One region of the Halopseudomonas sp. L-58 genome, then DNA from elsewhere that is predicted to be linked to it. Evidence: predicted binding sites of a transcription regulator. Region 1 holds the regulator's gene; each other region holds the start of a gene.

Region 1 (4,032 bases):
AATCAGCACAAGCCGAAACAGGCCGGTCTCTGGCGCCGTCTGACCCAGATGGGCTTGCCGGCCGAGGTCAGTCAGGATCTGCTGCGTCAGGTTTCTGACGTGAGTGATCCACGTCAGGCCTGGCGCATGCTGCTGGCCTATCTGGCGCATCGTGTGCCGGTGCTGCGCGAAGAGCCGCTCGATGCCGGCGGCGTGATCGCGCTAGTCGGCCCCACCGGTGCCGGCAAAACGACTACGCTGGGCAAGCTCGCTGCGCGTTACGTGCTCAAGCACGGCAGTCAGCACGTTGCTCTGGTCACCATGGATACCTATCGTATCGGCGCGCACGAACAGTTGCGCACCCTGGGCCGCATTCTCAATGTGCCGGTCAAGGTGGTAGATGAACAGCAGGATCTCAATGACGTGCTGGCCGATTTCGCCGGCAAGCGCCTGGTTCTGATTGATACCGCCGGTCTGCAGGCCAACGATCCCTACCTGCGCGGCCAGCTCGACACCCTGGCCAGTCAGGGGCGTCGGGTACGCAATCTGCTGGTGCTGCCGGCGACCAGCCAGCACCGAGTCATGAAAGCGGCCTACCATACTTACAAGGTGTGCGGTCTGTCGGGCTGCATTCTGACGAAAGTGGACGAGGCCGCAACGCTCGGTGAGTCGCTGGGGCTGGCGATGGAGCAGGGTTTGCCGGTAGCCTATCTGGCAGATGGCCAGCGCATTCCCGACGATATCAGTCGTGCCGTTGGGCATCAGCTGGTGAGTCGTGCAGTTAGTATGGCTGGTAATGATGCGCCGGCAGATCAGACCATGGCCGACGTATTTGCCGGTATGATGAACAGCCAGCGGGCCAGTTAAGCAATTTCACAGGATTAAGGTAATCAGCGCAGATGGGCAGCAAACATCCGGTTCAGGTAATCGCGGTCACCGGGGGCAAGGGTGGCATCGGCAAGACCAACGTGTCGGTGAATCTCAGCCTTGCTCTGGCGGAGATGGGACGGCGCGTTGTGCTGCTCGACGCTGACCTTGGTCTCGCCAACGTTGACGTGCTGCTGGGGCTCAAGCCAAAGGCAACGCTGGCCGACGTGCTGGAGGGCAAGTGCGATCTGCGTGACGTTCTGGTCACCGGCCCCGGCGGCGTTCGTATTGTGCCGGCCGCCTCGGGGGCCGCCAACATGGTGAGCCTCAACCACCAGCAGCATGCCGGCCTGATTCAGGCGTTCAGCGAGATCGGTGACAATATCGACGTGCTGATCGTCGATACGGCGGCCGGCATTGGTGATTCGGTAGTCAGCTTCGTGCGGGCGGCGCAGGAGGTGCTCGTCGTGGTATGTGACGAGCCAACGTCGATTACCGATGCCTACGCCCTGATCAAGCTGCTCAACCGTGATTACGGGATGACCCGATTCCGCGTGCTGGCGAATATGGTCGGCACGCCGCAGGAGGGCCGCATGGTGTTTGCTAAGCTCGCCAAGGTGACGGATCGATTTCTTGACGTTGCACTTCAGTATGTCGGAGCCGTTCCGTTTGATGAGGCGGTGCGCAAGTCAGTGCAAAAGCAGCGCGCGGTGTTTGAAGCTTTTCCGCGCAGCAAGGCCTCGCTGGCAATTCGCGCCATTGCACAGAAAGTTGATGCCTGGCCGCTGCCGGCCAACCCGCGAGGACACCTGGAGTTCTTCGTCGAACGTCTGGTGCAACCGACTGGGTCTGGCCTATGACAGCACAGGCTGGCGGATTGAGCATGTATACACGAGCACAGAGTTCTCGCGGTGAGCAGGATCGACTCGTCGAGCAGTATGCGCCGCTGGTAAAGCGAATTGCCTACCACCTGCTGGGGCGGCTGCCGTCCAGTGTGCAGGTGGAGGATCTAATGCAAGCCGGTATGATCGGGCTGCTGGAAGCCTCCCGCAATTTCGACTTCGGCAAGGGCGCCTGTTTCGAAACCTATGCCGGCATCCGCATTCGCGGTGCGATGCTGGACGAGGTGCGCAAGGGCGACTGGGCGCCACGCTCGGTACACCGCAATACGCGGATGGTCAGTGATGCGATGCGCGCGGTCGAGGCGCGGCTCGGGCGTGACGCCAAGGATCACGAAGTTGCCGCCGAGCTGGAGATGAGCCTGGAAGAGTACTATACGATTCTCAGTGATACCGCCGGCAGCAAGTTGTTCAGCTTTGATGATCTGCTTGAGTCGGGTGCGCCGGCAGATGTGCAGGGCGGCGAGGAACCGGCGTCCGGGCTGCAGGATGAGCGTTTCAGAGCGGCTTTGATCGCGGCAATCGACACGTTGCCCGAGCGCGAGCGACTGCTGCTGTCGCTTTATTACGATGAGGAGCTTAACCTCAAGGAGATCGGCGCCGTGCTGGGTGTCAGTGAATCCAGGGTCAGTCAGTTGCACAGTCAATGTGCTGCTAGGTTGCGCTCGAAGCTGATGAGCTGGCGAAATGATTGATTTTGTCGTCAACATCCGGACAATGCTCGGATTGCTCGACAGGTAGTGGCTTCGGGCCGGACGTCCAGGTGGCGTTTTCGAGGGTGCATCCGATCAGCCTGCTGGCTTCCAGCTGATTGATCAGAGCTTCTTTTGCGGCTTGATTGGTTATTTGCGATGGGTTTTTGGGGTGCAGGCCTGCACATTCCCTGGTTTGTACGGAGGTCGACTTGGACAAGAATATGAAAATTCTCATCGTTGATGATTTTTCGACGATGAGGCGCATCATCAAGAACCTGTTGCGCGACCTTGGGTTTACCAACACAGCCGAAGCCGATGACGGCAACACCGCGTTGCCGATGCTGCAGAGCGGCAGTTTCGATTTTCTGGTGACTGACTGGAACATGCCCGGCATGAGCGGCATTGACCTGTTACGCGCTGTGCGGGCCGACGAGCGGCTCAAGCACCTGCCGGTGCTGATGGTAACGGCCGAGGCCAAGCGAGATCAGATCATTGAAGCCGCGCAGGCGGGCGTCAATGGCTATGTGGTCAAGCCGTTTACGGCTCAGGCCTTGAAAGAAAAGATCGAAAAAATCTTTGAGCGAGTTCAGGCTAAATAATAATCAACCGGGGTACAGGTTATGGCTTTGAGTAAGGATCCCGGCCAGGCGACCGCTCAGGAATTCGAGCATTCGCTGAAGGACAATGCGCACCAGCTGGTTGGTCACCTTGAGAGCGGCAACTTCGGTGAAGCGTTGCTGGTCATTCATGCCATCAATCAGGCACGCGACCGTGGTCTTTATCACGAGGTGGGGCAGCTCACCCGCGCGTTGCACAATGCCATCGTCAATTTTCAGATCGACACGACCCACGCGCTGGGTGGTGACAACGATACTTCCAAGATATCCGATGCCTCTGACCGGCTGGACTATGTGGTTCAGCTGACCGACAAGGCGGCCAACCGGACCATGGATCTGGTCGAGGCCAGCGTGCCCAAGGTCGCTGATCTGGGGCAGCAGGCGAACGCCCTCAAGTCAGACTGGCAGCGGCTGCAGCGTCGGGAGATGGCGGCGGACGAGTTTCGCGACCTCTACCGCCGGGTAGGCGAGTTCCTTGAGCAGACCGAATCGACCAGCAAGGATCTGTCCACCAATCTGAACGATATTCTGCTGGCTCAGGACTATCAGGATCTGACCGGCCAGGTGATCAAGCGTGTGACTACGCTTGTGCATGATGTCGAAGAGAGCCTGGTCAACCTGGTCCGAATGGCGGGACAGGTCGACCGCATTACCGGCATCAATCATGGTGAATCTCCCGAGGACGGAAAAAAATCCTCCTCCAGGGGTGAAGGTCCGCAAATTCATGCCGATAAAAGGGAAGACGTTGTTTCCGGTCAGGATGAGGTTGATGACCTCCTTTCCAGCCTGGGATTCTGATGTCAGCTGTAACTGCCGCACGCTGAGCGCGCGGCCGGTCTGACTGCTCAAGGTCGCTGCCTGGCAGCAACGTTGAGTGACTGCGCAGCGCCGAGATGGAAATTCAAGGCGGCATTGCGTGGCCTTCCGATAACACGCCCGAGGGGAGTGGGTGCATGAGTTTCGATGCGGATGAAG
Region 2 (4,032 bases), on a different contig from region 1:
CCCAGCACGATACCGCAGGCCTTCTCCAGAAAGTCCCGGAACAGCTGAAAATCCTGATTTGCCAAAGTCACGAAGCCTGCCTTGTCTCAGTTAAAACCATCTTGCTAGGCCTGACCATCAGCGTCACCGCGCAACGAACGCAAGCGCTCGATCACCCGCTGCGCCAGATCATCCGGCTTGAATTTGGCAAGGAAATCGTCCGCACCGACCTTTTTGACCATCGCCTGGTTAAACACCCCCGACAACGACGTATGCAGCATGATATGCAGCTTGTTCATGCGCGAATCGTTACGCACTTCAGCGGTCAGAGTGTAGCCATCCATCTCCGGCATCTCGATATCAGAGATCATCATCAGCAGAGACTGACTGACATCCTCACCCTGATCAGCCCTCGCCTTCAGCCAATCCAGTGCCTGGCGACCATCATTCAGCGCTACGATCTCGACACCGATTTCCTGCAGGCAACGCGCCACCTGTTTACGCGCAATCGATGAGTCGTCCACGATCAGAACCGTCCGGGCTCCTGCATCGGCCTGGGACTCCGCATCAATGACACCATCGGAAATCTTCTCGTTGGTGGGTACCACCTCTGCCAGCACCTTCTCCACATCGATAATCTCGACCATCTGATTATCAACCCGGGTGACTGCTGTCAGATAGTGCTCCCGACCGGTACCCTTTGGCGGCGGATGAATCTCGGACCAGTTCATGTTGACGATGCGCTCAACCGAACGCACCAGAAAGCCCTGCACCTTGTAGTTGTATTCGGTAATGATCACGAATGCTGTATCAAGGTTGTCCAGCCCGGGGCCGCCGGTGGCGCGATTGAGGTCAAGGATCGGCAGAGTGCCGCCACGGATGTGAGCTACGCCGCGAACGACTGGATGCAGCTTGGGCATCGCCGTCAGTCGAGGGCATTGCAGCACTTCCTTGACCTTGAAAACGTTGATGCCATACAGCTGATTGCCGGCCAGCCTGAACAGCAGCAGTTCGAGTCGGTTCTGGCCAACCAGCTGGGTTCGCTGATTGACTGAATCCATCACACCAGCCATGGACTGCTCCTCATGTTTGCATCGGGTGAAACGGCATGTTTCGTGCAGGCCCATCAGCAGACGACGTTAATCTGACGGACATCACCCAACTGTTTGTAGGTAATTGTATGCGTTTTATCACCGGGTGCGCGGTATTGGCGATATTTTTTTCCGCCCCCACACAGGCAAACCCGCTCATTGACCAACTTATCGGCGTGACCAGCCAATATCTTGAGCAGCAAGTGAGCGATTATGCGCAGACCCTGGGCGGCGACCCGCGCCATGAGGTTCGCATCAACAGGCTCGATCAGCGCCTGCGCCTGCCGATATGCGCCGAGGACGCCCTTTCGGCTCGTCTGGAGAGCCCGGACATCCCGATCGGCCGGGTCACCGTCAGGGTAACCTGTGACGGCCCTTCCCCCTGGCGGCTGTTTGTGCAGGCTCAGGTCAGCCTCTACCAGCAGGTAGTGGTAAGCAGCCGCCCGTTATCACGGGGCGGCGTCATCGGTGCGCAGGACATTCGCCTGGCCGAGCGTGATACCGGCCTGCTGAACAGCAATTACCTGCTCGACCCGGCCCAGGCTATAGGCATGCAGCTCAAGCGCAACGTCAGCGCCGATACCGTCCTGAGTCATACCCAGCTGGAGCAGAATCGGCTGATACAGCGTGGCGACAAGGTAGTCATCAGCGCCGGCAACAGCAGTGTCAACGTTCGGATGCCTGGAGAGGCGCTGGAAGATGGTACACTCGGCGCCCAGATTCGCGTGCGTAACACGCGCTCCAACCGGGTCATAAGAGCCCGGGTAACCGGCCCTGGACAGGTAGAAGCAGGAATGTGATCATGCGCGGCAACAGCTTTTTCCGCTTGCCGAGCGCTGCCTCTCACGCCGTGACGGTCTTCACACTATTTTTTCCTAAAGTTTTCCTTCCGGCTGCCGTTACAGCGGCTAGAGAAGATTTTACAGTTTGAGGAATTCATCATGGTCATCGACTTCAACTCGCCCAACGGCCCGAATGGCGCCGGTCGCAGCAGCCAGGCTGGCGGTGCGGCAGGCAAGCGTGAAGCAAGCTCGGTCAGCGAGTCTGGCACTCAGGCTGCGGCTAGCCAGGCCAAGTCGACAGAGAGCACGTCATCAGTCAACCTGAGCGCTCAAGCCCAGCAACTGCAGGCCATCGAAGAGAAGCTGCGCGAGCTGCCCGAAGTGGATAACGAGCGTATCAGCCAGATCCGGCAAGCCATTGCCGATGGCAGCTACAAGGCTGACAGCAGCCGAATTGCAGACAGACTGCTGAATCTGGAAAGCTGATAGCCAGTAGTCAGATATCGACACTGGCTGTACTCTTCGACTAACCCCGCCAAGGGGCAGCCTCAGTCAGGAGATAAGCCATGCACCTACTGCAAGAACGCTTCGAGTCGGCGGAACAGGACTGCCAGCGCTATCTGGACCTGCTTGAACAGGAACGCGACGCCCTGACCCGGCAGGACATGGCCATGCTCGAACCCCTGCTAGCCCAGAAGCGCAGCCTTGCAGACGCACTGGTTGTTCACGACCAGGCAATCAGGCACTACTGTCAGACCCACAACATTTCGCAAGATCAATTGGCCGCCCACATCGAGCAGGCGGGCGACCCCCAGCTCCAGCAGGGCTACCAGCAGTTCCTTGAGGCGCTGGCCAATTGCAAGCAGGCCAATGATCGCAACGCCCGCCTTGTTCACCACAGCCAGCACAGCACTCGCACCATGCTTGATCTGCTGCGCAATCAGGGCGAACCGGGTAGCGGCATCTATGATCAACTCGGCAATCGCAGCCGCTCCGGCATTACTCGAAACCTGAGCAAGGCCTGATCACGAATATCATTGCCGCCAACCTCGCGGTATAGTTGCGCCTGCTGTTACGAATCATAACGAGAAGCCGACGTGTCCAACCTGTTTTCACAAGAAACCGGCCCCCAGCCGCCCAGAGAGGTGCGCGCCCCCGTTGAGATAATTTCTCTGCTACGTACCCTGATGCAGGCTCGAGACGCGCTGACCATCAGCTTCACCGACCGGGCGCAAAAATTTCAAAGTTTCATCGTCAACGTCGATGCCGACAAGGGAACGATGTGGATTGACGAAATGATCCCCCGCGAGGGCGACCGCTACGCCAGTCAGGGCGAATCCTTCAGGATTGATGCCTGGCATGAAGGCATACACATGCGCTGGAGCTGCCCGGGCGCCAGTAAGGTCATGCTTGACGACGCTCCTGCTTACGCCTTTGCGCTGCCGGACGAGCTGATCTATCACCAGAAACGCGGCGCCTTCCGTGCCAGCGTGCGGCGTACTGCCGATATTGCCGTTGAAATAGCCGCTCCCGACCGGGATCGGCGCTTCACAAGCTACCTGATGGACCTGTCTGCCACCGGCTGCAAGGTGCGCCTGGAGGGCGACCGGAGCAAATCACTGAAGCCAGGAGAAGAGTACAGCAGCAGCGTGCTCCATCTGCCTGACGTCGGTCGTGTCAGCGTCACCGTTGAAGTTCGCCACGTCGTATTCCGAGAGGAAGCCAACGAAACCCACGCAGGCCTGATGTTCAAGCTGCAATCCGCGCAGGCCCAGCGCAGCATCGACCGCTTCGTCAACTATCTTCAGCGCGAAGCGCGGCGTCTCGAGAAGGAAGACCTGTTCTAGCCAGGTCGATGATCATCCTGATCAGCGTCGAGCCCGGAGTCTGCTGCCGCAGACTCCTCAACCACCACCTCGTCCTGCATCTGCTCGATTACCGCACTCTCCTCCACCCGGGGATCAATTGCGGCTGACAATGGGGAGCTGGCAAGGTTGCCGGCCGCCGGCATGAACTGCAGCGGCGCGGCCTCCACGAGATGATCGCCGGTGACTGCGGCAGACCGCACCCTGAAGACCAGAATGGCACTGCAGGCAGCCATAAATACGTAAAGCATACCGGGGCCCAGCCACTTCATAAGCCCTGAACTGACCAGCGGCCCCACGCTCGCACCCAGACCA
Region 3 (4,032 bases), on a different contig from region 1:
TGCCAGGGGCAAAAACTGTCGTGCTGTTTCCTGATGCGATATGCGAGGGGGTAGGCGGCGCGCAAGCAGATGTTTGATTTGTTCAGCATTGTGCTGCCACCGAGTCCCCATTTCGCCTTCACGGCGAGCCAAGGGGGGGGCTGCTTGCCCAGCCCCCCTTGGCGATCCCCCCGGGCACCCGGCTACGCGGCCCTGCGGGTTCGCTGCGTTGCTCGGCTTGGCAGGGGCCGGCAGAACTCGGCCCTGCGAGCCTCAGACAGGCTGCCGTCCTGTTTCCTGCCAACCCTGCGCTACTCGCCCGCGTAAACGGGACGAACCCCGGTGCACACTCGATCATTCGATCATTCGAGTATTCGGTTAACTGCCCTGGAATACGCCCTTGTCGCATTCCCACGGGCTGACTCGATGAATCACAAAAAAGCCCAGCCCGGGAATCCGGGCCGGGCTTTTTCGCTGCAGCAGTCCAATCAGATTCTGAAGCGGCGCACCAGCTCATCGATCTGCCGGCCCAGGCTGGCGAGATGTTGACCGGCCTGCGCGGTTTCGCGGGCGCCGTCGGTGGTCTCGCGGGCCAGTTCCGCCGCTTCGGTGACGTTGCGATTGACGTCTTCGACCACGGTTGACTGCTGGGTGGTTGCGCTGGCAATCGAGGCGTTGAGTGCGACCAGTTGCTGCATCGACTGGGCAATCTGTTCGAGTGCCGCGCCGGCTTCGTTCACCTGGTCTACGCTCGCCTGAGAGTGGCGGCTGCTTTCATTGATCACGCCGACGACCGTCTGGGTATTGGTCTGCAGCTTGCTGATCATATTGTGAATTTCTTCGGTCGACTGCTGGGTGCGCTGGGCCAGATTGCGCACTTCATCGGCCACCACGGCAAAGCCGCGACCCATCTCGCCGGCGCGTGCCGCCTCAATGGCTGCGTTGAGTGCCAGCAGGTTGGTCTGCTCGGCGATGTTGCGGATCACATCCAGTACCGAGGTGATTTCATGGGCATCGCTGGACAGGGTTTCCATATGCTGGACGGCGGTATTGACGCTGTCGGACAGCAAGCGAATCTCATGGATGGTCTGTTCGACCTGCTGGCGGCCGTTGGCTGCGCCCTGGTTGGCGTTTTCTACCTCCTGGGCGGCGGCGTTGGCGTTTTGGGCTACGTCCTGAACGCCGTAGGTGATTTCGTTGATGGCGGTGGCCATCAGCTCCATGCGTTCCGACTGGCGGCTCATGTCGCGCAGGCTGTTGTTGCTGATCTGGTCCAGCTGCTGGCTGGAGCTGATCAGTTGACGCGCGCTGTCACCCAGTTGGCCAATGATGTCGGCCAGGTTGCGGTTGAAGCGGTTGAAGTAACTGGCGATCTGCGACAGTTCATCGCGGGCGTCGTCGTCCAGGCGGCGGGTCAGGTCGGCCTCGCCACTGGCAATGCCGCGCATGGCGTTGACGATCTTGTCCAGCGGCTGGGAAATGCTCCGGCCGATGACAAACAGCAGCATGAACATGACCAGAATCACCAGGACGCTGACAACCAGTGAATTGATCAGCGCGTCGCGGAATTTGGCCTGCATGGCGTCAACATAGATGCCTGTGCCCACCATGTAGTCCCAGGGCTTGAAATGCTTGAATGCAGCGATCTTCTGTGAACCTTCCTCCTCGCCCGGTTTGGGCCAGGAGTACTGGAAGCTTGCGGTGCCTTCGCTGCGTGCCTTGCGTACCATTTCGGCGATGACATTGACGCCTTCCTGGTTGCGCATGGTGGAGAGGTCGGTGCCGACTGTCTGGGGAGCAAGCGGGTGCATGATCATGATGTTGTTCATGTCATTTACCCAGTAATATTCGTTCCCGTCGTAGCGCAGCGCAGCCAGTGCACTCAGGGCTTCCTTGCGGGCCTGCTCGCCGGTCAGTTCGCCGTTGAGCTCTTTCTGGTGATAGAAGGCCATGAGATCATGCGCAACCTCGACCAGATGGGTTGCCTTGACGATTTCGCCGTCGCGGATTTCCCGATGCAGGTTGGACAGCGAAAGCCCTTCTGTCATCAGGGTGCTGGCCAGGGCAATAATCATGATCAGCCAAACTCGCTGACTGATTCGAATGTTGCGCAACAGCTTCATGAAACCTCCGCACGCCTTGTGCTTGTGTCTATTATTTTTTTGTGGTGCCGGCAACGAATCCTGTTCGCAGTGGCCTTAAGGTTATCGGTTGAATACGTCAAAACCTGAGCGGTATTTTCCCGTCATCCGTGCTGGCGATTTGACTGCAAGCGAGCCGGGCTTGCAAGGGGTTATCTGTTTTTGTGATCTTTGCTTATAAGGTGCGCGGTGTCGCACGCTCTGTTTCGCCGGCTGCAAGGCTGGTGGTCAACCAAGGTAAGGGTATCTCATGCGGTCAGTAGTGAAAGTGGCAGCGTTATCGGTTGGTCTGTGGTGTGCCATGGCCGGAACGGGTGTGTCGGCGGCGGATGAGCCGGTTCGGTTCGGACCCAGAGTCGTCGGGTGGATCGAGAAGGGCCTCATTCTGCCTGAATACACGGCGGTCAAGATCAAGGTGGATTCCGGCGCACTGACCTCGTCGATGCATGCGGTCAATATCGAGGAGTTCGAGCACATGGGCCACGAATGGGTCCGCTACGATGTGCCGGTGCGTGATGCAGACACCGACGAGATGGTCACCATGCACTTTGAGCGCCCGGTGTTTCGCCGCATTCTGGTGCGCGGTGCGGGTGGGTCTGATCGCCGGCCGGTGGTCAAGATGTCGATCTGCATGGGCGACCGGGTTTACGAGGAGCAGTTTTCCCTGCGTGACCGGGGTGACATGAACTATCCGGTGCTGATTGGCCGCCGCACCATTGAGCATGTGGGGCTGATCGACGTTTCAAAGACCTTTATGCACAAGCCCAGTTGTTCCGAGGCCGATTACGATCAGGAGCGTCAGCGACAGCACGATCGTGAGGAGAAGGGGGCGGGTAACGAGCCGATGACTCCGGCTGGGGAAGTAGACGCCTGAACAAATCGGCCGCCCTTGGGCGGCCGATTTGCTTTACCACATCAGATCGTCGGGGATTTCGTATCCTGCGTACGGATCGTCCTCTGCAGGCGTTTCTTTCTTCACTTCTGCAACATGGACAGGCCAGTGGGGGGCGCGCTCGCGGACTTTTTCGGCGATGTCCAGGGGGATCAGCACGAAGCCGCCTGACAGCCGGGTAATGCCCAGGCGACCGCGGCTGAGCAGGCCGAACTGGTCCTCGGTAACGTGGATCTTCTTGATCTTGTTCTTGCTGACGAACTGATAGGGCGTTTCGCCACCGGTGCGATCGACCACGTTCTGTTCGATCATCTGCTTGGCCTGGGCTTCGGCCGCCTTGCGTGCGGCTTCGGCCTGGCGCTGCTGGTTCAGTTCGCGGTCACGTTCGGCCTTTTGTTCGCGGGCTTTTTGCGCGGCGCTGGGGCCAGCGTCACCAGCCGGCTGGGCCTTGGCTTCCTTCTTTTTGGCGCGTTGCGCCTGCTTGAGTTTCTTCTCGTCGACCAGTCCGGCCTTGAGCAGTTGAGCTTGTAGTGAATTGACCATGGTTTGTCAGCGTCGTGTAGATGAGGCGCCGCGACGGCGCCTGGTTGAAGTCTGGCGTATCAGCGGCATAGTCTACCGCGTTGTTCAGCGCTTTTCTTCCTCGGCTTCCTCAGCCTTGAGCTGCGCTTCGCGGGCCTTGACCTTGGCCAGTGTCTCCGGGCTGACACGGTTGCTGCCGGCGTTGTCCCGCAGCAAAAGCAGGCTGCCGATTATGCTGCCCAACGCCAGCACCATGAAAAGCCATCCATACCAGGGCATGGGATTCTCCTTGGGATAAATACCTGACCCATCATGGGCGCAGCCACTGCGGATAACAAGCGCGGGGTTCAGGCACGCATGGAATGGTTGAGCATCTGCAGGGTGTAGCCAATCAGCTGCTCGGCGGGCATTTGTGGCTGCTCACAGGGGGCTGGCTGGCGTGTCTGCAGGATCACGCCATGCAGCGCACCACGCAGGTAGCAGGCCGTCAACACGGGG
Region 4 (4,032 bases), on a different contig from region 1:
GAACAACTGCAGCAACGCCTCGGGCAGTTCGCTCAAGCCCTTTTCCCGGGGCACATACAGGTACATGCCCTGCTTTTTCGTGCTCCGAAAGATCGAACACAACACTTTCATTCAGCTACCTCCACCGCACCGTTGGCGGCTTTCAACAATGCTTCACCCATCAGTTCCCGACGCCAGCCGGTCAACTCATCCGGCAGTCGATAAGGGCCGGAGGGATAACCCGTGCGTACCATGGCTTCAAGTACTTTCTTGCGCAGCATGATCTCGACTGCGATACCCCGTTTCTCGGCTTCATCCTGCCCAACCTTGCGCAACGCCTTGAGTAGCCGATTGGCAGCCGATGGCAATGGCTCGGGCAGCACCTCGGGATAGTCTGAGGGAGCAACTGCGCGGCCCTCGCGAATCAGCTGCAAGATGGTTTCACCCTCGTGGCGCACGGTCCGAGGATGCATGTCCTCAATGCGCGACAGCGCCTGCAGGGTATCGGGCTGGCGCTGCGCCAGCGGTACCAGCGTGCGTTCACGCAGCAAGCGGTTACGGGCGATGTCGCGAGCCCTGGACTCGCGTTCGCGCCAGGCCGCCAGCGGGCGCAAGATCGCCAGCTCGGCCGGTTTCAGCCGCCATGCCTGCTTGACTTGCAGATAAGCCTGCTCTGGCTCAATCATCTGGCCTGAGGCTGCGACCTGCTCAGCGGTGTCGGCAAACAGCCACTCGGCCACGCCGGCCTGGGCGATACGTGGCGCCAGAATCTGATAGAGCTCTGCCAGGTGCTGGGCATCACGGGCGGCATACTCAATCTGGGCCGGGCTCAGGGGCCGCTGCAGCCAGTCGGAGCGGGTCTCATCCTTGGGCAGATCGATATCCAGCAGCGCACTGACCAGTCGGGAGTAGCCCATGGAAAAGTCCATGCCGAGAAAGGCTGCCGCAAGCTGGGTATCGAACAGCGGCGCGGGCAACGTGCCGCACAGCCTGGAAAAGACCTCAAGATCCTCACTGCATGCATGCAGGACCTTGACTACAGAAGCATCCTCAAGCAGCGCGACAAAGGGCGTCCAGTCGCCAATACCCAGCGGATCAATGAGCGTGGCGCGCTCGCCATCGCCAATCTGGATCAGACCGGCAATCGGGTAAAATGTCTCGGTGCGAACAAATTCGGTATCAACGGCAACGAAGGGCAGCCGACGCCACTGGTCGCAGCAGCGTGCCAACTCGGCGTCATCATCAATCATTACGGGTTGCGTTAGCGCAGGGGTCATAAGCTGTCTTTTCTGGGGCCTTTTCCCGTCTGGTTCGCTCGCCTTGCAGCATCAAACATGCTCCCGGTCGGGTAGCGATCTGCAGTCCAGGACGCAGGCAATGGATTGTTCCCTTGGCAGGTCCCGCAGCGCCGCGCAGCTGACTATGATGCCAGCCTGAAGGATGAGCCGGCGCTTGCGTCACCCTCCGGCGGTTATACTGGCGGACCAGCCGTCACTGCCGAACAGGGCTTGACGCAAAAGCGGCTTCATCATGGTCATGGCGCACGGGAACAGACCCTGAAGTTGCGCGCAGTATAACCGAAGCGCCAGCGCCCTGCCGAAGCCTGTGTTACATACAACCCTTCAAGTTTGACCCGGATCAACCGATATATCAGAGTGACGGCACATACTGACGGCCCTGTGCCGCCTGCCAGTCAGGATCACCTGTTTCAACATGCTCTGGAGTATGCATGCAAGCCTTCAAGAACCTGCCACTGAAATACAAGTTCTGGGCAGTCAACGGTGTTGCTTTCGCAGCAACGCTGATGCTCGTACTGGTTGCCATCTGGGTCGAGCAACGCAGCATCGAACAGACCCGACAGGAACTGGCCGGCGTGCTTGCCGGCGAACAACCCTCCGACGGCAAGGTGCACGGCCTGAGCTGGATCACAGCACCGACTGCCGCACAGACAGAGCCAGGGCGCTGGCTGGAGGCCTCCAGACTCGGCATTGCCGAAGATCGCTACATTGGCGCCTGGTCAGCCGTAGAGGGCCGCGCTCTGGCCGTGGAACGGCAGGGCTTCACCGCGCTGTTACTTGAACGCGCGCCACTCTATGCGATCGTGGTGGCAGCGCTGATGCTGATGGTGCTGTTCTTCTCGCAACTGCTGATTCTGTTCATCACCCGCCATATCATCACCCTGCGCGACGTCATGCTGGCAGTGGAAAGCACCGGTGACCTGACACTGCGTGCGCCTGGCAGTGCGCGCGATGAAGTCGGCTCGATGGCCCGAGCCTTCAATGCCATGCAGGAGTCCCAGCAGGCCGTCGTCGGCTCGGTACGCCAGGCGGCACTGGAACTGGATCAGCGTGCCCGCGGACTGGCCGAGACCATGACCCGTATGCGCGACGGCATGATAGTGCAGCAGGGAGAGACTGATCAGGTCGCCGCCGCCGTTAACGAAATGAGTGCGACGGTACAGGATATTGCCGGCAGCACCTCGATTTCCCGTGATCAGTCCAGTCAGGCCAATGCTCTCGCCATTCAGGGCCGGGACAAGGTACAGCAGGTTCGCAAGACCATCGCAGGCCTGGTCACCAGCATCGACCGCTGCACCGAGCACATGCACCAGCTGTCAACTCACAGTCAGGAAATCAGCGGCGTAGTGCGGGTAATTCGCGAGATTGCCGAACAGACCAACCTGCTGGCCCTGAACGCGGCAATCGAGGCAGCACGTGCGGGTGAGTCTGGTCGCGGATTTGCCGTCGTCGCAGACGAGGTGCGCGCCCTGGCCCAGCGCGTTCAGCACTCTACCGATGACATTCAGCGCATGATCGAAGCCCTGCAGACCGGCACCGAGGTAGCTGTCGAGGATATGCAGGCCAGCGCCGGGCTGACCCATGACTCGGTCCAGCAGGTTGAAGATGCCGGTGAGTCTCTGCAGGATATCGCTGCGGCCGTCAGTCAGATCAGCGAGGGCAACAGCGAAATCGCATCGGCGGTCGAGCAGCAGAGCCTGGCAGCGGATGCCATTACCCAGAGCGTGGTCGAAATCAGGGACGTGACCGAACGTACCGTAGAACAGACCGCGCACAGTGCCGACACCAGCGACCAGCTGGCTCGACTGGCCCATCAGCTGACCGAAGCGGTCAGCAAGCTCCGCACCTGAAACAGAGGCGGCGCCTTGCGGCGCCGCTCTGCCATTGCCCGGAAACACCAACCCGGGCCTATTTACTCAAGCACAATCCGCCCCTCGTTATTCGCCAGCGTGCTGGCGCCAATCCCCTTCACTTCGGCCAGCGAAGCTACCGACCCGAAAGCACCATGCTCCTCGCGGTAGGCAACGATAGCGTCAGCCTTGGCCTGCCCTACCCCCTGCAGCACCTCGGCGATCTCTGCCGCGCCGGCGGTATTGATATTGACCGTTGGTACAGACACTTCCTGAGCCCAGGCGGGAGATACCAGCCAGAGACTGAGAACAACACCCAAGATGCTAATCCAGTGACGCATTTTCCATCCTCCATATATGTGAGAAGTGCCGCACTGAAGGAACACGGCTTCAGCACTATCCCTGCGGCATGGAGGACGCTAAAACAAAAAGGCCGGAGAGCTGCTAACTCTCCGGCCTTGATGTGACGAAGCACGCAACTGCGCAGACAACTCAGCTCTGGGCGTCGAATCCGCGCTGCAGATCGGCCTTGATGTCCGCCAGGTCTTCCAGGCCGATAGCCAGTCGAATCAGCCCCTCACGGATACCCGCCGCTTCGCGTGCCTCGGCGCTCAGGCGGCCATGGGTAGTGGTCGCCGGGTGCGTGATGGTGGTCTTGGCGTCACCGAGGTTGGCGGTAATGGACACCATTCTTGTCGCGTCGATGAAGCGCCAGGCAGCTTCACGACCGCCGCGCAGCTCAAAACTCACTACCGCTCCAAAGGCACTCTGCTGGGCCTTGGCCAGGGCGTGTTGCGGGTGCGACGGCAAGCCGGCGTAGTATACGCGCTCAACTTCCGGACACTGCTCCAGCCACTCGGCAATCTGCTGCGCGGACTCGCAATGGGCACGCATGCGCAGACGCA

Evidence for each region. The regulator FliA, encoded in region 1, starts transcription of late flagellar genes. The targets are predictions, from matches to a motif close to CTAAAGTTTNNNNNNNNNNNGCCGNTAA.
Region 2: a site for FliA is predicted at 1,946-1,973, ahead of flgM (flagellar biosynthesis anti-sigma factor FlgM). Genes of this name have one in related genera too.
Region 3: a site for FliA is predicted at 2,184-2,211, ahead of AC13EY_RS08730 (methyl-accepting chemotaxis protein). Genes of this name have one in related genera too.
Region 4: a site for FliA is predicted at 1,601-1,628, ahead of AC13EY_RS06985 (methyl-accepting chemotaxis protein). Genes of this name have one in related genera too.

Annotation. Positions count from the first base shown of each region.
Region 1 covers NZ_JBSXON010000028.1:38,658-42,689, reverse strand. Annotated here, with positions in the region: gene flhF (flagellar biosynthesis GTPase FlhF) at 1-846, shown strand, start outside; gene fleN (flagellar synthesis regulator FleN) at 879-1,706, shown strand; gene AC13EY_RS01780 (RNA polymerase sigma factor FliA) at 1,703-2,440, shown strand; gene AC13EY_RS01775 (chemotaxis response regulator CheY) at 2,662-3,039, shown strand; gene AC13EY_RS01770 (protein phosphatase CheZ) at 3,067-3,855, shown strand; gene AC13EY_RS01765 (chemotaxis protein CheA) at 4,011-4,032, shown strand, end outside.
Region 2 covers NZ_JBSXON010000029.1:47,040-51,071, forward strand. Annotated here, with positions in the region: gene AC13EY_RS02050 (CheR family methyltransferase) at 1-71, opposite strand, end outside; gene AC13EY_RS02055 (chemotaxis protein CheV) at 105-1,052, opposite strand; gene flgA (flagellar basal body P-ring formation chaperone FlgA) at 1,274-1,870, shown strand; gene flgM (flagellar biosynthesis anti-sigma factor FlgM) at 2,012-2,338, shown strand; gene AC13EY_RS02070 (flagella synthesis protein FlgN) at 2,419-2,877, shown strand; gene AC13EY_RS02075 (flagellar brake protein) at 2,998-3,699, shown strand; gene AC13EY_RS02080 (MFS transporter) at 3,696-4,032, opposite strand, start outside.
Region 3 covers NZ_JBSXON010000057.1:7,873-11,904, reverse strand. Annotated here, with positions in the region: gene AC13EY_RS08730 (methyl-accepting chemotaxis protein) at 468-2,102, opposite strand; gene rloA3 (retropepsin-like aspartic peptidase RloA3) at 2,371-2,994, shown strand; gene AC13EY_RS08720 (DUF2058 domain-containing protein) at 3,028-3,555, opposite strand; gene AC13EY_RS08715 (DUF2897 family protein) at 3,640-3,813, opposite strand; gene AC13EY_RS08710 (hypothetical protein) at 3,882-4,032, opposite strand, start outside.
Region 4 covers NZ_JBSXON010000051.1:36,410-40,441, reverse strand. Annotated here, with positions in the region: gene AC13EY_RS06995 (YcgL domain-containing protein) at 1-111, opposite strand, end outside; gene rnd (ribonuclease D) at 108-1,229, opposite strand; gene AC13EY_RS06985 (methyl-accepting chemotaxis protein) at 1,709-3,127, shown strand; gene AC13EY_RS06980 (ComEA family DNA-binding protein) at 3,190-3,468, opposite strand; gene AC13EY_RS06975 (O-succinylhomoserine sulfhydrylase) at 3,620-4,032, opposite strand, start outside.